2 regions of the Caloramator sp. ALD01 genome follow, and region 1 is predicted to be linked to the other one. Evidence: predicted binding sites of a transcription regulator. Region 1 holds the regulator's gene; the other holds the start of a gene.

Evidence for each region. The regulator Rex, encoded in region 1, represses fermentation and respiration genes when NADH is low (regulators of the CRP and FNR family bind a similar motif). The targets are predictions, from matches to a motif close to ATTGTTAANNNNTTAACAAT.
Region 2: a site for Rex is predicted at 1,392-1,411, ahead of adhE (bifunctional acetaldehyde-CoA/alcohol dehydrogenase). Genes of this name have one in related genera too.

What each region holds. Positions count from the first base shown of each region.
Region 1 is NZ_AXAA01000017.1:182-7,321, forward strand. It holds partial or broken gene A3M9_RS13490 (acyl-CoA dehydrogenase family protein) at 1-88, opposite strand, end outside; gene A3M9_RS0108050 (short-chain-enoyl-CoA hydratase) at 101-880, opposite strand; gene abc-f (ribosomal protection-like ABC-F family protein) at 1,048-2,964, opposite strand; gene A3M9_RS0108060 (redox-sensing transcriptional repressor Rex) at 3,113-3,757, shown strand; gene A3M9_RS0108065 (ATP-binding protein) at 3,763-6,003, opposite strand; gene tsaD (tRNA (adenosine(37)-N6)-threonylcarbamoyltransferase complex transferase subunit TsaD) at 6,361-7,140, opposite strand, start outside.
Region 2 is NZ_AXAA01000006.1:37,891-53,254, forward strand. It holds gene adhE (bifunctional acetaldehyde-CoA/alcohol dehydrogenase) at 1-1,260, opposite strand, end outside; gene A3M9_RS0104355 (tRNA 2-thiocytidine biosynthesis TtcA family protein) at 1,561-2,430, shown strand; gene pulA (type I pullulanase) at 2,766-5,792, opposite strand; gene A3M9_RS0104365 (carbamoyl phosphate synthase small subunit) at 6,240-7,289, shown strand; gene carB (carbamoyl-phosphate synthase (glutamine-hydrolyzing) large subunit) at 7,300-10,473, shown strand; gene A3M9_RS0104375 (acetoacetate decarboxylase family protein) at 10,913-11,557, shown strand; gene A3M9_RS0104380 (SDR family oxidoreductase) at 11,554-12,318, shown strand; gene A3M9_RS0104385 (alpha/beta hydrolase) at 12,332-13,069, shown strand; gene A3M9_RS0104390 (metallophosphoesterase) at 13,096-14,229, shown strand; gene A3M9_RS14120 (alpha-amylase family glycosyl hydrolase) at 14,396-15,364, shown strand, end outside.

The DNA.
Region 1 (7,140 bases):
CTGCTGCTATTGGTCTTACCTCATTTTCTACAAACTTTTCAAACATTTGTTTTGATAGCTGCTGTTCTCTTGTTAATGAAAAATCCATACCTGTTACCCCCTATCTGTTTTTAAACTTGTCTATTTTTCTTTTATCTAAAAAGGCTGCCATTGCATCCCTTTGGTCCTCTGTTGAAAAACAGTGGGAAAATATTTCTGCTTCATATTGAATACCTGTTTCAATATCAACATCTATTCCTCTGTTTATTGCAACTTTACACATTCTTACAGCCACTGGTGCATTCTTTGAGATTGAATTTGCCAAATCCATAACCTCATCCATTAAAATTTCCTGTGGCACCACCTTGTTAACCAATCCTATTTTTTCTGCCTCTTTAGCATCAATGATTCTGCCTGTATATATAAGTTCCTTTGCCCTTGATGTTCCAATTATTCTTGCAAGCCTTTGTGTTCCTCCAAAACCTGGAGTTATTCCTAAAGTAACCTCTGGTTGCCCAAATTTTGCATTTTCAGATGCAATTCTAATATCACAGCATAGGCTCAATTCACATCCACCACCTAATGCATAGCCATTGACTGCCGCAATAGTTGGTATCTCTAATTTTTCAATTTTTCTAAAAACACTATTCCCTAAAATAGAAAACTCCCTTGCCTCAAATACAGACATATTAGACATCTCTTTTATGTCAGCTCCTGCAACAAAGGCCTTATTTCCTTCACCTGTTATAACAAGAACGTAGATGTCCTTATCCCTTTTTACATCTTCAATAATACTATCAAGTTCAAGTAGAGTATTGGAATTTAATGCATTCAGGAATTTTGGACGAGAAATCTTTAGAACTGCAATATTGTCCCTTTTTTCAAAAGATATGTTCTCCATATTATCCCCCCATTGTTAAATCAATAACATTTTTATATTCCCCATATTTATTATAATATTTTCATAATTTTCTATCAACTTTAAGTTCACTATAATATAAAAGAGCACCTAAATTATGTGTAACTTCCTAATTAAAGCTACCATTTACACATAATTAGGTGCTTTCTTTATTCTTCAATATTTGCTAAAAGCTCTTCCCATATTTCATAACACTTTTCTAATTCATCCTTTAAATTAATTATTTGTTGATTTATATCTCTTGTCCTATCAGGATTTGTATAGACTTCCTCTTTGCAAAGTTCCTCTTCTAATTCAGCTATGTTTTTTTCTTTTTTCTCTATTTCTGCCTCTACTTTTTTAATTTCATTTTTTATATTTTTAATCTTATCCCTTTCCTGCTTTAACTTTTTCTTTTCCTTCTCTATTTGGGTTTTTGTTTTTCCTTCTTCATTAACTACTATTTCATCTTCCTTTGCATTCTTTTTAGCCATATAGTAATCGTAGTTTCCGAGATATTCAACAATACTGTTCTCCTCAAGCTCGCATATCTTTTGCACAACTTTATTTAGGAAATATCTATCGTGGGATATTACAAAAATAGTTCCGTCATATTCTAAAAGGGTATCCTCAAGTTCCTCCCTTGTTAATATATCTAAATGGTTTGTAGGCTCATCAAGAAGTAGAAAATTGGCCTTCTTCAACATAAGCTTAAGTAGATTTAACCTACACTTTTCACCGCCTGATAAATCCTTTATCTTTTTAAACACATCGTCTCCTTTAAATAAAAAGGCTGCAAGTGCATTCCTTATTTCTCTGACTGTTTTTTGTGGAAACTCATCCCAAACTTCATCTAATATTGTTTTTTCGGGATTTAAGTCCCTTTGTTCTTGATCATAATATCCAATCTCTACATTCCTACCAAGCCTTATATATCCACTATCAGGCTGAACTTCGCCCTTTATTATTTTTAAAAGTGTGCTTTTTCCACGTCCATTTTCTCCTATAAGTGCAACCTTTTCACCTTTTCTAATCATTAAATTAATATTATTAAAAAGAACCTTCTCTCCATAGGATTTAGACAGTTCTTCAATCTGGAGAACGTCATTACCACTTTTTATTCTTGTATCAAAACTTATCCTTACATTTTCTTCATAGGTTATTGGTCTATCTCCTAAATTTTCTTCCAATTTTAACAACATTTTCTCTTTACTCTCTGCTTGTTTTATGCTTTTTTCGCGATTAAAGGACCTAAACCTTTCTATCATCTCTTCAAGCCTTTTTATTTCCTTCTGTTTTAATTCGTATTCCTTTACCCTCTGCTCTATTCTATTTTTTCTTTCCTTTATGAAATAAGAATAGTTTCCTCCATATTCTTCTACTTTACCATTTAAAACTTCAACCGTCTTATTAGTTATTACATCGAGGAAATATCTATCGTGAGAAATAATAAGCACTGTTCCCCTATACTCCTTAAGGAAATTTTCAAGGAAAGCTATTCCTCCTAAATCAAGATGGTTGGTTGGTTCATCTAATAAAAGAACATCCGGACTCTTTAAAAGTAATTTTGCAAGAGCTACTCTTGTTTTTTGTCCTCCTGATAGATAGCAAATTTTTTTGCTTATTTCCTCCTCAAGAAGTCCAAGTCCAATAAGTACACCCTTTGCATAGCTTTCACAGCTATATCCATTTCTATTTTCAAATTCCACCTGAAGCCTTCCATATTCCTTTAGAAGCCTTTCGTGGTCTGAATTTGGATCTGAAAGCTCCTCTTCAATCTGCCTCATTCTTTCTTCTATCTCTTTTATATCTGAAAATACCTTCATAACCTCTTCAAAGGCAGTAAGATTTTCATCTATGTCTAAGTTTTGCGAAAGATACCCAAGAGTTTTTCCCTTTTGAAGAATTATTTCACCCTCGTCCTGCTTTATGCTGCCTGTTATTATTTTAAAAAGAGTAGTTTTACCTGCACCATTTCTTCCAACAAATCCGATTTTATCGCCTTCGTTTATTATTAAGTTTATACCATCTAAAACTACATCTACTCCATAGGACTTTTTTATATTGTTAACATAAAGAATTGCCATTTTTTCACCTCAACTTAAAATAGCCTAACAGATTAATTTTAATATTAACCCATATTTAAAGCAATACTTTTTAGGTAATTGACATTAATTCTTGCATATTATAACATATATGATAGGGGAAAATTATAAGGATGGGAAGTGAAGCTTTATGGCAAAGGAAACTAAGATTTCGATGGCAGTTATCAGAAGATTGCCAAAATATCATAGGTATTTAGGTGAACTTTTAAGAAAAGATATAGATAGAATATCTTCAAAGGAGCTTTCAGAAAGAATTGGGTTTACAGCTTCTCAAATAAGACAGGATTTAAACTGTTTTGGTGACTTTGGGCAACAGGGATATGGTTACAACGTTAAGGATTTATATGACCAAATAGGAAAAATACTTGGACTTGATAAGAATTATAAAACAATAATTGTTGGTGCAGGTAATATAGGTCAAGCTGTTGCAAACTATGCAAAGTTTGAAAGGTTAGGATTCCATCTACAGGCTATTTTTGATAAAAATCCAAAGCTTATTGGAATTAAAATCAGGGATATTGAAGTTAAGGATGTAGATTGTTTAGATACATACCTTAAGGAAAATCCAATAGATATAGGTATTATATGTGTTCCAAAGGAGCACGCACAAATGGTTGCAGACATAATGATTAAAAATGGAATAAAAGGTATATGGAACTTTGCTCCAACGGATTTAAATGCACCAGATGATGTTATAGTAGAAAATGTACATCTAAGCGAAAGTTTAATGATATTGAGCTATAGACTAAATGAATCTGAATTATTTAAAGAATAAGTGGGCTAATTGCCCACTTTATTTTTGCATATTCTTTGAATTGTATCTTTAAGCTCTTCAATTGAAAAGGGCTTCTGTATTATATCATCTATATATTTCTTATCGGAATCATTGAGATTACCAAGCCATCCTGTCATTAGAACTACTGGTATCTCCTTCATCTTCTTTATTTTTTCTGAAAGCTCAGCACCTGTGCAATTTGGCATAGCAAGATCACACATTACTGCATCAAAATCATATTTTTCTATTAGTTTAAGGGCCTCCTCATCATCAACTACATAAACCGAGTCGTGTCCAAGACTCTTTAGCATCTCTGATACTGCCTCTGCAACAGGCTCCTGATCATCTATAACTAATATTTTATAAATTTGCTTTTCTTCACAACTTTCATTAAGATGTTCTCTGCTTAATCCTGCACCCTTTGCAGGTAGTTTAATCTCAAACTCAGTTCCTTCATTAACTTGGCTTGATACATCTATATGTCCATTCATTTCCTTAATTATTGAGTAAACAATAGAAAGCCCAAGTCCATTTCCTCTTTCATTTTTTGTTGTAAAGAAGGGCTCAAATATCTTCTCTTTAACTTCCTCAGTCATACCAACTCCAGTGTCCTTTATTTTTACCACTATATTTCCCTTCTTATTAAAGGACTCTATATGCAAAAATCCACCGTTTGGCATAGCATCTATGGCGTTAGAAATTATATTTACAAATACTTCTCTAAGCTCAGTAGCTGTGCCTTCAACAAATCCCTTTGCCTTTAAATCTAATTTAACCTCAATACTCTTTTTGCTTATTTGGGATTCATAGGTCCATTTTGGTTTTGTAATTTCAACAGATTGAATAATAATCCTGTTTATATCACAAAGCTCCTTTTCCTTGTGTTTTGGCTTTGAAAATTCCTGTATTCTCTTTACTATTTTTGCCCCATCCTTTGCACTTTCTTCAATGAGTTCTATATATCTATTAAGTATAGGGTCGTCTATGTTATTTTTTAGAATTTGTATATATCCTAATATTGGAGTTAATATATTGTTAAATTCGTGGGCAATACCACCGGTTAGCTCTCCTAATGCCTGCATCTTTCTTGATTGAATTAAACTGTCCTGTATCTTTTTATATCTTCTAAATTCCACAAGCATTTTACCTATCGTTTGACATACCATATATAAAAACTCAGAGCTGTCTTCAAAGGAGAAATACTTGTCTTGACTTGAGAGCCACATACATCCTAGTATATTTTCATCAAACTTTATAGGAATTGTTATACAAGACAATATATTGTTCTTTTGCATAACATCCTTTATTGGCCCTGATATATCTTTAGTATGATATACTAAACAGTTTAATTTTGAAAAAGTTACCTTTGGATTATAAGTTCCACCTTCAATATGCTGTTTATATGTATTTACTATATCATCAGTAATATTATAAGATATTACATAGTCAGAATTAAAATCCTTTGGCAAATCATTGTTTTCAAATAGTACAACAAAACCTCTATTTGCTGAAATAGAGCTACATATTATGCTTAATGCTGTCTCAAGTATCTCGCCTTCATCCTTTTTATAGGACAATTCTCCAGATAATTTGCTTATAAATTTATATACCTTATTTTCTCTTATTACCTTTTCTCTCTTCTTTAAAAATTCCTGTACAATTCCTAAAGTTTCTTCCTTTGTAAAAAAGCCTTCATCATTTATATGAACATATACTTCATCATTGTTCTTATATATAAAATTAGGATTTAAGTGTGTTATTGCAAAAAGGGCATCAACACCAAATTTGTCTATATTATAGCAGCTTATAGCTGAAACTGGATATTTTTCAAATATATCGTTTAATTCCTTTTCATAGTTATATAAAAATTCCTCATCATAATCACTATGACAAAAGGCTTCTCTATCGGAAATTATCGCTATGCCGTCATATCCATCCATAACTGCATCCTTTGCCATATCCTTGATGTTTTGATATGCTGAATTTATGTTGTTGTTTGCAAAGAAAAGCTGAGAAGATTGAACTATTAATTTATTACTTGCAATAAGTTCAATCATATCCATATTTGCCTGTCTTAAATAAAAATCAAGGCTTGTTAGAACATCTCTATCGACAAAATAATAACACTTTCTATTATTTCTAATTCCCCAAGATATGAACTCTGCAATCACATCGTAAGCATAATCATCGTCGGTGTTAATTAGGGTATACCTAACACCTCTTTGGAAGTATTTATCAAAATCCATTCGACTTCCCCCTAATTCAACACAAAAATTATAGATTTTTTCTAAAAGACTAATTATATGATATAACATTTTTTGTTAAAATAAAAGCTTTTTTTGTACTTTTTTGACTTTTTTCTATCATTTTCTCTTCATTTCTTCTTTTACTTATTCATTTCCTTTTTATGTAATTGCGATAATACAATAAAAAATAAAGATAATCTAAAATTAATTATCTTTATTTTTTTCAAAAAATTAAGTTATATCCACATTGTCCACAATATTATCCACAGCTTTTGTGGGTTATTTTGTGAAGCTTTTGCAGATTTATCCACTTTATCCACAGATAATATGTTAACATATCCATAATATCCACAAATTCTACAATCTTTGTCCTATTTTTAATGAAGGATATGCATTAAGCCCTAAATTCGACACAAGTCCAGCCTTATAATTAAAATACCCTGCACTTGCTATCATTGCAGCATTATCTGTACATAAACTAATTGGTGGATAGTAAAAATTAATTCCTTCTTTTTTACATTCTTTTGCTAATGCCTCTCTTAACTTAGAATTTGCTGCAACACCACCTGCAAGACAAATTGTATTCATTTTATATTTTTTTGCTGCAAGTATTGCCTTTTCAGTCAATATCTCTACAACAGCTCTTTGAAAGCTTGCTGCAACATCCTCCCTTTTAATTTCTTTTCCCGTCATCTGCATTTTATTTAAGTAGTTTAAAACTGCAGATTTGAGCCCACTAAAAGAAAAATCAAAACTTTCATCCTCAAGGTATGCCTTTGGAAAATCTACTGCATATTCATCTCCCTCTTTTGCTAAGGCATCAATTAAAGGTCCCCCTGGATAACCAAGCCCTAATGCTCTTGCAACCTTATCGTAGGCCTCTCCAGCCGCATCATCCCTTGTTCTTCCTAATACTTCAAATTCAGTATAGTCCTTAACAAGAACAAGATGTGTATGTCCACCTGAAACTATAAGGCATAGGTAGGGTGGCTCTAATTCCTTGTGTGCTATGTAATTTGCTGCTATATGGCCCTCTATGTGATTTACTCCAACAAAGGGTTTATTTAAGGATAATGCTAATCCCTTGGCATAGGATAATCCTACAAGAAGAGCACCAACAAGACCAGGACCATATGT
Region 2 (15,364 bases), on a different contig from region 1:
ACCGCAGCCTAAAGTTAGAGATGGAGCAAGTCTGAAGTTATAAATATCTCCAATTGCACCCTGTGAAGAAGGCATATTTATTATTGTTCTTCCTGTCTTCATTGCCATACTGAATTTTTCAACTCTATCCTTGCATTTTATTGTATCTGTGTATAGAACTGAAGTATGACCAAATCCGCCGTGCTTAACAAGTGTCACTGCCTTATCAAGTGCTTCATCAAAGGAATGAGCTCTATACATTGCAAGAACTGGAGATAGCTTTTCATAGGAGAATGGTTCATCTATTTCAACTGACTCAACTTCAGCAATTATTATTCTTGCATTGTCTGGTACCTTAACACCAGCCATTTCACCTATCTTTTGTGGGCTTTGTCCAACTATATTTGGGTTTATTGAGCCGTTAACAAGAAGAATCTTTCTAACCTTGTCAACCTCATCTCCCTTTAAGATATATGCTCCTCTTTCTATAAATTCATTTTTTACTTCATCATATACTTCATCAAGTACTATTACAGATTGTTCTGATGCACATATAACACCGTTGTCGAAGCTCTTTGAAAGAAGTATTGAGTTTACTGCCATCTTAATATGTGCATACTCATCGATTATAGCAGGTGTATTACCAGCACCAACCCCTATTGCAGGTTTTCCTGAAGAATATGCAGCCTTTACCATTCCAGGCCCACCAGTTGCAAGAATTAAGTCAGATTCTGCCATAACAAGTTGTGAAAGTTCCACAGATGGCTCATCAATCCATCCTATTATATTCTTTGGTGCACCAGCCTTAACAGCAGCATCGAGTATTATTCGTGCAGCTTCTATAGTTGATTTTTTAGCACGTGGGTGAGGAGAGAATATTATACCGTTTCTTGTCTTTAAAGCAAGTAGTGCCTTGAATATTGCTGTTGATGTTGGGTTTGTTGTTGGAACTATAGCAGCAATAACTCCTATTGGTTCTGCTATCTTTGTAAGTCCCATAGTTTCATCCTTTTCAATAACGCCACAAGTTTTTTCGTCTTTGTACTTGTTGTAGATGTATTCTGATGCGAAGTGGTTCTTTATAACCTTGTCTTCTACTATACCCATTCCTGTTTCTTCAACAGCCATCTTTGCAAGATATATTCTTGCATTGTTTGCAGCCATTGCTGCTTGTCTGAAAATCTCGTCAACCTGTTCTTGTGTATAAGTTGCAAATTTCTTTTGAGCTTCTCTTATTTCAGAGATTTTTTGAAGTAGTTCCTCTCTGTTTGTTACTGCCATAAAAAACACCTCACTTGTTAAAATAATAACATCAATAGAAATGTCGATAATGTTGAAGAAGATTGATTATGCTAAATAGTTAAATTATTAACAAATGCATTGAATAAAAAATGAATCAATCAAACTGTTATATTGTTAATTAATTCACAATTACATTGTAATACAGTCCAATAAAAAAATCAATACCTAAAACAAAAAAAAGTTAAAAAAATAACAAAGTCTACACAAAAATACTTGTTGAATAAATACTTATATGTGAAATATAATAAAATACGATATTTTAAAAAAAGGAGGATAAGAATGAGCGAAAATAAGCTTGCGGGGACTGGTTGTCCTATATTAGTTCCCTTTAGTGAAAGAAAACCTTTAAAGGATATAGAAAGAAGTATTATTAAAACATATAGAAATAAACTTTGGACTAAATTTGTTAAGGCAATAGATGAATTTAAACTTGTTGAAGATGGGGATAAGGTTGCTGTTGCCGTATCAGGCGGAAAAGACAGTATGCTTATGGCAAAGCTGTTTCAAGAGCTAAAAAGGCACGGTAAGATTAATTTTGAACTTGAGTTTATAGCAATGGATCCAGGGTATCACGAAAGCATAAGAGCACTTCTTATTGACAACTGCAACTATTTAAATATACCAATAAAAATATTTGAATCTGGAATATTTGAAGTTGCAGATAGAATAGCAAAGGATTATCCCTGTTATATGTGTGCAAGGATGAGAAGAGGTGCCCTATATTCAAAGGCGAAGGAACTTGGTTGTAATAAGCTTGCACTTGGTCATCATTTTAATGATGTTATAGAGACTATTATGCTAAATGTTTTGTATTCTGGTAATTTTAAAACAATGATGCCAAAGCTAAAGTCAGAAAATTTTGAGGGGATAGAGTTAATTCGTCCAATGTATTATATAGAGGAGAGACATATAGAACAGTTTACTAAAGCAAATGGTATATGGCCTATAAACTGTGCTTGTATGGTAGCTGCAGAAAAGATAGCAAATAAGAGATACGAAATTAAAGAGCTTATAAAGGAATTAAAAAAGAAGTTTAATGATGTTGATAAATCTATTTTCAATGCTTCAAAAAATGTAAATATGGACTGTATATTAGGCTGGAAAAAAGGAGATAAGGAATATTCCTTTTTAGATTTTTATGATGAATAGACGAGCCCTACAAAAGTAGGACTCAGGCTGTTGAAAAAGTTATATATTGATTAGCCCCATGAAGGATTTCTTGGGCATTCGTTCATTTCGCTAAGCAATTCTAAGCTTTTCTTTGTTTGAAAAAGTCCTACCCTCGCGATGCCATCGTCCTGATGGCCGCTCGGCTCGGCACGTCCTGTGCCGAATTACGGACTTTTTCAAAGTCGAAAAGCAATAATTGCTAAAGCTCATGAAATATGCCATTTTGAAATCCTTTCATGGGGCTTTTTCATACTTTAGCTAACAAGTGGGTTTGTCAACAATCTGAGCCCTACAAAAGTAGGGCTCTAAATTAATCACTTCTTATTTAATTTGCTGTACATATGGTATCCAACAAAGCCTAACATTCCAACAAGAATTACTACTGCTGAAATTAGTGCATAATTTGTTGTCTTTTCATATAGAACATATGCTGTCTTTGGTGGAAGTGTAAGAGTTCCACCGCTTACAGTTTCAAGTGTTTTAACACCTGCCTTTTGTCCGTTTACAACAACACAATATTTTCCACGGCTTGGAAGAGTAATCTTTTGTTCTTTTTCAGTTCCATTGAAGGCAACTACAATATTCTTCCACTTATCTCCGTTTGCATTGTCCTTTAGAGTATATGCGATAACATTTGTTGGTGTATCTAAAAATTCAAGATGTTTTTTAATCATTTCAGCAGTTGGCATTCTAAATGCAGGGTGATTTTTTCTAAGCTCTATTAATCCTTTATAATATTCAACTACATCAATGTTTTGGTCTTTTCTATCCCAGTCAAGTCTGTTTATTTCATCACTTGCATTGTAGCTGTTGTCATTTCCCTGTTTTGTTCTCATAAACTCTTGTCCTGCGTGTAGGAAAGGAATTCCCTGTGATGTTAGAACAATAGCACCAGCGAGCTTATGCATTGCTTTTATTTCTTCTTCAGATGCATTTGGATTAGTAAACTTTAGTTTATCGTACAGGGTATTGTTGTCGTGGGCTTCACAGTAAACAACAGACTGAACAGGTTCAATATTACCCCAAGTACTTATTCCACTTGAATAATCTATTCCGCCTACAATACCAGACATAACTTTAAATTGTGAAGAACGACTTCCATTAACAAATCCAGGTTCGTTGTGGTTAAATACGCTTCCCTTTATTCCATCTCTTATAGTGTCATTAAAATGGGCAATTCTTGGCATCTTTGCAGCATTCTTTTGGTTTGCCTTTAGGCTGTCATCAAGTGCTGTTGAGAGGTTCCAACCTTCTCCTATTATTAATATAGATGGGTCTATTTTATCAAGTTCAGCTCTTATTGTATTCATAGTTTCAATATCTAAAAGTCCCATTAGGTCAAATCTAAATCCATCAACGTTATATTCCTTAGCCCAATAAACAACAGATTCAACTATAAATTTTCTTGCCATACTTCTTTCAGAAGCAACATCATTTCCACATCCAGAACCATTTGTGAGTTTACCTGATGCATCAGTCCTAAAGAAGTATCCTGGTACAAGTTTGTTAAAATTAGCAGCTTCAGCACTGTACATATGGTTGTAAACTACATCCATAATTACCCTTAAACCATTGTCGTGTAGTGTTTGAACCATAGTCTTAAGCTCAGACACTCTTGATATTGGGTTATATGGGTCAGTTGAGTAGCTTCCCTCTGGTGCATTGTAGTTTTTAGGATCATATCCCCAGTTAAATTGAGGTTTTGTTGAAGTTTCATCAATTGATGCAAAATCAAACATTGGCAATATTTCTATATGGGTTACCCCTAAACTTTTAATATAATCAAGTCCAGTAGGTGTTCCCTTCTTTGTTTTAGTTCCTGTTTCTGTTAAACCTAAGAACTTTCCTTTGTTTTTAATTCCGCTATCTGGATGAACTGATAAATCCCTTATATGAAGCTCGTAGATTATAGCATCTACAGGATTTTTAAATTGTGGCTTAGATTTTGGATTCCATTTTTCAGGGTTAGTTCTTGATAAATCAATAACAACTCCCTTATCGCCATTTACTGTAACGCTCTTTGCATAAGGGTCAACAGCTTCGTTCCAGCTATCGCCTATTTTTACCTTATAGGTATAAATTGTTCCGTTTTGGTCACCATCTAATGTATATGACCATACGCCCTTTTCTTCCTTTTTCATTGCAAGTTCCTTACCCTGTTTATCATCCCATTTTGAGTAGATAACAAGCTTTGCTTCACTTGCAGTTGGTGCCCATACCTTAAAGGTTGTTTTTTCCTTTGAGTAGTTTGCACCAAGGTCATTTCCTGAATAGAAGTAAAGTTCATCAAATTCCTTAGAACTAAATATTTGACCAAAGGTTGCAGTTTTTATTCCATAATCTTTAAATTCTACTGTAATTGTTTTATCAAGTGCTAATTTTTCATTAAGCACTATACTTAGTCTTCTTGCTTTATTGTCAACCTTTGTAGATTCGTCAACTTTTATCTCTCTAATTGTAAATGTTTTTTCGTTATCCTTAATAGTTATCTTGTCCTTTAGGGTATCATTAATTTCAAATGGGAAGTTAACCTCAATATTTATAGTGCTAATGCCATCAATTGAAGCAGAAACTAATTTTTGTGTTAAATCAAGTGTATCCATAGAGTAGTGAACCCTTTCATCTCCTTGCATTAACCATATTTCAGCAGAACCATCTTCTTTAAACTTAGTTATAAATCTATCACCAAATTCCTTTTCAGCCCAGTCATTGTTAGGTTCACTTCTTCTTGTTATGATTCCAAGTTTATCTATGCCTAAGGTATCATCAATAACAAATGTACCAACAACTCCAAAGCTATCCTTGCCTGTAAAATTGTATCCTTTTCCCTGTTTACCAAAAGGCCAAATCCAAAGGTTCCATCCATCGTATTTTCCATCATATCTATAATAATGAACAGTAACCTTTGTTTGTTCTTTAAGCTTTACAGGTGTAGAATTTTTCTTATCTGGCTTTGAATAATAAATTTCAGCATCACCTGGAAGTAGCCATATTTCAGCCACACCATCCTTAAATTTATCAACAAATCTGTCCTCTGCAACATCCTTTTCCCAATCATCAGTTCTTACTATAAACCCAACCTTATCATAGCTTTCATCAAATTCTATAACTGCATAGGGACCAAAGTCATCCTTTTTAGTAAACTCATATTTTTTACCATCTTTTCCTGCAGGCCAAATCCAAAGGTTCCAGTCCTTATTGGTATTTGGGTCCTTTGCATAGTGAATGATTAGTTTTGTTTTGCCTTGAGCAAACGTTTGCTTTGACGGGAAAAAGTAAAATAGATTGATAAGCATAAAAACCACCAAAGTAAACGCAGCAAGTGATTTCTTTTTAGTCATAAAGATTCCCCCTTCTAAATTAACATTCAATTTAATAAAATTCGACACGTACTTTATTTTTCCTTCTTTTGTAGATGTAAATTCTCAATATATAAATATTATTTCTTTTTTAATTTTAGAAAAACAATATTCAGAAAAATTTTAAAATAAAAAATAATTCTTTTTGAATTGACACCGTGTTTATATTAGATTAAAATTTTAAAAAATACACTTTAAATTGGTCCCGTGAGGCCAGAAAGGAGTATGATAAATATGACAATTTTTTGTAATTTAATTAAAACTATTGCTTTGCCAACATATTTTTATGAAACATAATGGACACTTAAGGGATTAGTGTTTATAATCTCTTGAGTGTCCTTTTTAATTCTTAGGTAATATAGTGCATTAAAAATTATCCTAATTTAAATGATTTAATTTAGCCTATAAAGGGTTTAAAGGAGGGAAAATATGAAGGCAAAGCTAATACTTGAAAATGGAATAGAGTTCATTGGTAATGCATTCGGAGACCTGCAAGAAACAGTTGGTGAAGTAGTATTTAATACGGGTATGACAGGGTATCAGGAGGTTTTAACTGATCCTTCATATTATGGACAAATAGTCGTTATGACATATCCTCTCATAGGAAATTACGGTATAAACTTTGAGGATATAGAATCTGAAAAAATTAAAGTTAAGGGATTTATTGTAAAAGAAAAATGCAAATTTCCAAGCAATTTTAGGTGTGAAGTGAGCTTAGATGAATATTTTAAAATAAATAAAATAGTAGGATTAGAGGGGATTGATACAAGAGCCTTAACTAAAATACTAAGAGATGTAGGTACAATGAGGGGTGTTATAGTACCTGCAGACTGTAATTTTGATAGAGCAATGGAAATGATGCAAAACTTTTCAAATAAGGATGCAGTGTTTAAGGTAACTACAAAGCAAAAATATCAAATAGAAGGGAAAGGTAAGCACGTTGCGGTATATGATTTTGGAGTAAAACAGAATATAATAAGAAGCTTTATAAAAAGAGGATGCAGATTAACCGTATTTCCAGCTACAGCATCATATAAGGAAATTTTAGAGGTAAACCCTGATTTGGTATTTTTATCAAACGGGCCAGGAGACCCAGAGGAGCTGCAAGATGTTATTCAAAATATAAAAGAATTAATAAATAAAAAACCAATTGTAGGCATATGCTTAGGGCACCAGTTAATAGCCCTAAGTCTTGGGGGAAGAACTAAAAAACTTAAATATGGACATAGAGGCTGTAACCATCCTGTAAAGGATTTAGTGAAGAACAAAATATATATAACATCTCAAAACCACGGATATTATGTTGATCTTGTTCCAGAAGATACGGAGGTAACACATATTAGCTTAAATGATGGTACAATCGAAGGAATGAGACACAAAAAACTTCCAATTTATTCAGTTCAATTTCATCCAGAAGCTTGTCCTGGTCCAAAAGACAACGACTACATATTTGATGAATTTTTAAAATTAGCACTATAGGAGGGATACTATGCCACTTAATAGAGATATAAAAAAGGTACTTGTTATAGGTTCAGGGCCAATAGTTATAGGACAAGCAGCAGAGTTTGATTATTCAGGAACTCAAGCCTGTATGGCAATAAAGGAGGAAGGAATTGAGGTTGTATTAGTAAATTCAAATCCAGCTACAATTATGACGGATAAAGAGGTGGCAGATAAGGTATACATAGAACCGTTAACAGCAGAGGTTTTAGAGAGGATAATAGAAAAGGAGAGGCCAGATTCACTTCTTGCAGGAATGGGTGGACAGACAGGCCTTAATTTAGCTGTTGAACTTTATGAGAAGGGCATACTTCAAAAATACAATGTTAACGTTATAGGTACAAAGATTGAGGCAATAAAGCGTGGAGAAGATAGGGAATTGTTTAGAGAACTTATGAAAAAAATAAATCAACCAATAATTGATAGTGAAATTGTTACAACTCTTGAGGATGGTTTAAAGTTTGCAAAGAAAATTGGCTACCCTGTAATAGTAAGACCTGCCTATACATTAGGGGGGACAGGTGGTGGAATTGCAGAAAATGAAGAGGAGTTAGAGAAAATTTTAGATACAGGATTAAAGCTAAGTTCAATAGGGCAAGTATTGATTGAAAAGAGTGTAAAGGGATGGAAGGAAATAGAGTATGAGGTTATACGCGACAGTCAGGGAAATTGTATAACAGTTTGCAATATGGAAAATATAGACCCTGTTGGAGTGCACACTGGAGACAGCATAGTCGTTGCACCAAGCCAAACATTATCAGACAGAGAATATCAGATGTTAAGAACTGCAGCTATTGATATAATAAATGCAGTTGGAATTGAGGGAGGATGTAACGTTCAGTTTGCACTAAATCCTGATTCCTTTCAGTATGCAGTAATTGAAATAAATCCAAGGGTGTCGCGTTCATCTGCCCTTGCTTCAAAGGCAACAGGCTATCCTATTGCAAAGGTTGCAACAAAGATTGCCCTTGGATATAACCTTGATGAGATAAAAAATGAAATAACAAATAAAACCTATGCCTGTTTTGAGCCAAGTTTAGATTATGTAGTTGTAAAGATACCAAAATGGCCCTTTGATAAGTTTGTTCAAGCAGATAACACCCTTGGAACAAAGATGATGGCAACTGGAGAAGTTATGGCAATAGGAAGAAACTTTGAGGAGGCACTTTTAAAGGGAGTCCGTTCCCTTGAGATAGGTGCATATTCATTGGAATTTAAAAAATACAGAAATATAGATATAGATGAATTAAAACAAAGTATAAAGGAGCCTACTGATGAAGGTCTATTTATAATAGCAGAACTTTTAAGAAGGGGCATAGATGCTACAGAAATTTCAAACATAACAAAGATAGATAAGTTTTTCATATATAAGATTAAGAATATAGTTGATAAAGAAGAAAAATTAAAGAAGTTAAGTTTAAGGGATATAAATAGAGAGGTATTAATTGAATATAAAAAGATTGGTTTTTCTGATAGAGCAATTGCCGAATTTTTAAATGAAGATGTAGAAAAGATAAAGAATTTAAGAAGAGAATGGAACATAAATCCAGCTTACAAGATGGTGGATACCTGTGCAGGTGAATTTGAAGCAGAAACTCCATATTACTATTCAACCTATGAGGACTTTGATGAAGTGATAGTTACAAATAATAAAAAAGTTGTAGTAATAGGCTCAGGCCCAATTAGAATAGGTCAGGGTATAGAGTTTGACTACTCCTCAGTTCACTGTGTACTTGCATTAAAAAGGCTTGGTTTTGAAACTATAATAATAAATAACAACCCTGAAACAGTAAGCACTGATTTTAATATCTCGGATAAATTGTATTTTGAGCCTTTAACAGAAGAAGATGTTTTAAATGTTATAGAAAAGGAGAAACCCTATGGAGTAATACTTCAATTTGGAGGACAGACTGCTATTAAGCTTGCTAAATATTTAGATAAAAGGGGAATAACAATACTTGGAACTTCATCGGAGCAGATAGATTTAGCAGAGGACAGGGAAAGGTTTGATGAACTTCTTGAAGGGCTAAATATAAAAAGGCCAAAGGGAAGGGCAGTGTGGTCAGTAGAGGAAGGAATAAAGGCTTCAAAAGAAATAGGTTTTCCTCTTTTAGTTAGGCCATCCTATGTGCTTGGTGGACAGGGTATGGAGATAACAAGGAGTGAAGATGAACTTAAATTCTATTTAATGTCTGCCTTTGAAAGGGATAATAAAAACCCTGTACTTATTGATAAATATATTTGTGGAAGAGAGATTGAGGTTGATGCAATTTCAGATGGTGAAGATGTGTTAATTCCGGGGATAATGGAACATTTAGAAAGTGCAGGTGTCCATTCAGGAGATAGTATAACAATATATCCAACGCAGGGTGTTTCACAAAAAATAAAGGAGAAGGTTTTAGAATATACAAAAAAGATTTCAAAGGCAATAGGCATTAAAGGAATGCTAAATATACAGTTTATAGAGCATCAAGATGAGCTATATGTTATAGAGGTAAATCCGAGGGCATCAAGAACAGTTCCTTTTATAAGCAAGGTTACAAAAGTTCCGATTGTTGAAGTTGCAACAAGAGTAATGCTTGGGGAAAAATTAAAGGATATAGGATATGGAGTGAATATATATAAAGAAGCAGAAATTGTTGCAGTAAAGGTTCCTGTTTTCTCAACCGAAAAACTTAAGAATGCTGAAATTGCATTAGGACCTCAAATGAAATCCACAGGAGAGGTTTTAGGTGTGGGAAGAAGCTTAAACGAAGCCCTTTACAAGGGATTTTTAGGTGTAGGTTTAGATATAAGAAAAATTAAAAATATATTTGCATCAGTAAATGATTATGATAAATATGAATTTATCAATTTAGCCAAGAGATTGAAAAAATTAGGGTGTGAAATCTATGCAACAGATGGAACTTATAGGGCATTAAATAGTGGAGGAATAGAGGTAAGATTGGTAAAGGACGATGACATACTTAACTTTATAGATAGAGAAAATATAAATTTAGTTATAAATACACCGACAAAGGGTAATGATTTAGAAAGATATGGATTTAAAATAAGAAGAAGAGCAATAGAGAGAAACATTAGAGTATTAACTTCGCTTGACACCCTAAGGGCTGTTATTGAGGTTATGGAAAATAGAGGGGATTATGATGTTTATAATTTATAAAAATATTAAAAGCTACTTTATGCTATAAATAGTAGCTCAGGCTTTGGAAAAAGATATATATTGATTAGCCCTATGGAGGATTTTTAGGCATTCGTTCATTTTACTAAGCAATTCTAAGCTTTTCTTTGTTTGAAAAAGTCCTACCCTCGCGATGCCATCGTTCTGATGGCCGCTCGGCTCGGCACGTCCTGTGCCAAATTACGGACTTTTTCAAAGTCGAAAAGCTAAGGATTGCTAAAGCTAACGAAAGAGCCTGTTGAAATCCTTTCATAGGGCTTTTTCATACTTTAGCGAACAAGTGGGTTCTCAACAATTGGAGCTACCTTATGCTTAAAATTATCTGGGTGTTATTGTACTTATGTACACAAATTGTTAATACAATTTTAGTAAAAAATGTTATATAATAATTATTAAATAGTTGGTGTAAGGGGTGGTTTTTATGTATAAGGAGGCACCTTGGAGTTTAAAGGGTGATGGGTATATATTGCTCTATAAATTTAAAAAAAGCTTTATAAAGAATCACATATTTTCACAGGATTTTTTAAAGGATTGTCCCTGTGGTGGTTTAGGGTGTGTTATGATTGTGGACTACAAGGAGTCGGATGTAGGGCCGTATAGGGAACTTCTTTTTATACCAGGCAAATTTAAATTCAATGGTAAAAAATTAAATACCATATCAAAAATATATGTAACAACACAAGAAAGCGTAGTAAATGGAATAAGGAATTGGGCTATACCAAAGGAGATTGCGGATTGCAACATAAAACAAAATGGGAATGTGAGTCAAGTAGAATTTTCAAAGGGAGAAGAAAGGATATTAAAAATAACTTTTAAGGATGGGAAAATGAAGTTTCCTGTAAATACAAAACTTTTACCATTTCCATTAGTTCAAAAACAAGAGGACAAATTATATTACACAAATTTTTATGGCAGCGGTAAGGGGAGTTTTGCAAGGATAGAACAAATAGAAATTAATGAAAAATATTTTCCTAATATACAATACTACAAACCAATTGCTGTTATTAAAGTTACTGATTTTAATATTGTGTTTCCAAAGGCTGAAATAGAGGGGATGAAATTATGAATTTAATGGGTAAAAATATTATATTAACAGGGGCATCATCTGGTATAGGTCTTGAGCTTTTATATATGATGTCACAAAAAGGGTGTAAAATAATAGCTGTTTCAAGGGATGTAGATAAAATACCTAAAATAAATAATGTATATCCCTATCAATGTGATGTTTCAAATAAGGAAGAGTTAGATAACCTATTTGATTTTGCTTTAGAATTGTTTGATAAAATAGATATATTTATAGCTAATGCAGGTTTTGCATATTATGAGAAAATTGAAGAGGCAAATTATGAACATATAGAAAAGATATTTAAGACAAATGTATTTGCACCAATATATTGTTTAGAGAAGATGAAAAATATAAATAAAAATAATAGTTTTATGTATGTTATAACCGATTCAGCTGTTGCAAAGATGCCTCTTCCTGGATATGCACTTTATTCTGCAACAAAGAGTGCAGTAGATTCTTTCCAAAATGCATACAGATTTGAGATGGATAAAAACTGTCATCTAATGATTGTATACCCTATAGCAACAAGAACAAATTTCTTTAAAACATCAACAAAAACTGCACCAGTACCTTTCCCCAGTCAGTCTGCCCACTATGTTGCAGGATGTATAATAAAAGGTATGGAGAGAAATAAAAAATATGTATATCCATCAAAAACATTTGTTATAATTTCTATATTAAATAGGATTTTTCCTTTTATTTATAAACTTTATCAGAAATCTCAGTATAATAAATTTAAGAGATGGTTAGAAAAGGTATAAGAGGTGAGAAGATTTGAAGAAGGCTAAAAAAATTGCAGGAGTCTTATTAAGTTTAATTTGCATATTGACTATTATATTTTTAGTATGGGCAGTTCCAGCATACAAACCAAATTTTGATGTAGAAGCATTTATAAAATCTAATGAAAAAGTAAAAATACAAATAGACAGAAACATTGTTATAAATCCTTTAGATAAAAAAGCAGAAAAGGGAGTTATATTTTATCCTGGAGGAAAGGTTGAACCTTCAGCATATATTAAGATAGCATCTAAAATTGCAGAAAAAGGTTATAGGGTAGTTATAACCCCTATGCCCCTTAATTTAGCGATATTTGGTAAAAATAAGGCGGAGGAAGTTATAAAGGAAAATAGTGATATAGACATTTGGGTTATAGGAGGACATTCTTTAGGAGGAGTTATGGCATCAGACTATGCCTACAATCATTTAGATAAAATAAAGGGACTTTTTCTTCTTGCATCCTATCCACAGGAAAAATTTAATTTTAAAGATAAAGATATAAAGGCTCTTTCAATATGGGGAAGTGAAGATAAAGTAGCAAACTTAGATAAAATAAAATCTTCAAAAAATATTATGCCTAATGATACAGTATTTGTAGAAATAAAAGGTGGAAATCACGGTCAGTTTGGAAGCTATGGAAAGCAAAAGGGAGATGGGGAAGCAAAAATAAGTGAAGAAGAGCAGCAGAATATAACATCTGAATATATCGTAAAGTTTTTGGATATAATCAAATAGGAAATATATACAAATGAGGAGATGTTATGATAGTTTTTTTTATACTAATAACAATTGTTGTATATGGACTTGGTAATTATTATTTAGGACTTAGAATGTTTAGAAACATAAAAAGAATAATGCCCTTTTTAAGTGCAAAGCTTTATTGGATTGTAATTATATTTTTGTCCTTAAGTTTTATACTTGAGAGGTTTTTAAGAAAATACCTATCAAAAAATTTAAACTACATTATAAGCCTTTTAGGTTCCTATTATATTGCTGTTTTATTCTATGTAATGATTGCCTTCTTTTTGGTAGATATCTTAAGGTTTGCACTTAAAATCCTAATAAAGAGATATAAAACGCCTGCAGTCCTGGCCTATGCTAATATTTTTGTTGCAGCCTTTATTATACTTTTAATAATTGTTGGTACAATAAATGCGCTAAATACTAAAGTTGCAGAATACAAATTATCAACTAAAAAAGAGGTTGATAAAGATTTAAACATAGTTATGGTAAGTGATGTTCATCTTGGAACAATCATCACAGAGAGAAGATTGAATAAACTTGCCAATCTAATTAACAGACAATCTCCTGATATTGTTATATTTGCAGGAGATTTGATAGATGATGATATTGATATCTTTGAAAAAAGAAGATATGGAGAAATATTAAAGAATATAAAATCAAAATATGGTGTGTATGCTGTACTTGGAAATCACGAATATATATCAAGGGATATAGAAAAAGTAAAAAAATGTTATGGTGAGGCAGGTATAGAATTAATTATCGATGATGTGAAGAAAGTAGACGGAGTATATTTAGTAGGTAGAGATGACCTATCTTCATCAAGGGTTAATGGAAAAGAGAGAAGGAGCATAAAGGATTTAGTAGAGGGTTTAGATAAAAATAAATTAATAATAGTAATTGACCATCAGCCAAGAAATATACAAGAGGTAAAAGAGGCAGGAGTAGATTTGCAATTAAGTGGTCACACCCATAAGGGGCAGTTCTTCCCTGTAAATTATATTACAGGAAAGATTTATGATATCGACCACGGTTTAATGCAGGAGGGTGATTTTACTCTCGTTGTTTCGAGTGGATATGGTACTTGGGGGCCACCGATTAGAGTTGCAACAATGAGTGAAATTGTAAGCATAAAAGTTTCAAAAAGTAAATAAAAATTTTTGAAAGAGTCCTATGTAATATTAAAAATCTTAAATGGGACTCTTTTAATGTTTACAAACTTAATTTTTAATGAAAAATAAGTTTGTAAATTATTGAAAAAATTCCAAAAAATCTTTACAATTATAATGAACAAACGATTGCATAGAGGGGGGACTAAAAATGCAAAAAATCAAAAAACCTCTAAGCTGGCTATTGGTGTTCTTTTTTATGTTTACTCTATTTCCAAGGTTAACACCAAGGGCAAGTGCAGAGGTAAACTATTTATCTGCTGACTTAATCGTTTCACTTGTTGGTAACTTTACTCCAGATGGCGACAATAAGGATTCAAACTGGAGGCCAGAAAATCCTGAAGGTTTTATGAAACTATACCAAAATGGTGTCTATGAAAAGGTAGTAACCTTCAAAAAAGCAGGAGACTATGAGTATAAGGTTGCCTTCAATGGCAAGTGGGATGGATGCATCCCAGGTGGGGATAATAGAAAATTAAAGGTTCCTGCTGACAATACTAAGGTAATTTTCAGATTTGATGCAAAGAATAAGGAAGTTTATGACTCCATTAATGAATCTCAAAGATTTAAAAACAGTGCAACACTTGTAGGTACACTTAATGGCTTTTTACAAAATGGACAAGATTGGAATCCAGCAGATACAAATTTCGACCTTGAGTATATAGGAGGAGGATTCTATAAGGGTACATTTACTTTAACTCCTCAGGATAAGGATTTTGAATATAAGGTTGCCTACAACCACGTTTGGGGAGCAGGAGAAATACAAGGAAGCAATAGAGTTATTAAAAAGGATAAGTTAACAGACAATGTTAATGTTACATTCCTTGCTAATCCAGAATTAAATTTATGTGTAGATTCAGTAAACAATCCAGATATTAATACTGTTGTTTCACTAATTGGGCCAATAAGAGAAGTTCAAAGTGGAGAGTGGGATGCAGCACTTAAGGGATTTGAGTTTTATTATTTAGATGGACAAGGAAAATTTATTTTCTCAAAGTATTTTGCACCACAAAGTGAAGATAGAACCTTTGATTATAAGGCTTGTGAAAATTACAGCTGGGATGGAGGAGGCATACCTTCAAGTGGTAATTTAAGAGTAACAATACCAAAGGAAGGTAAA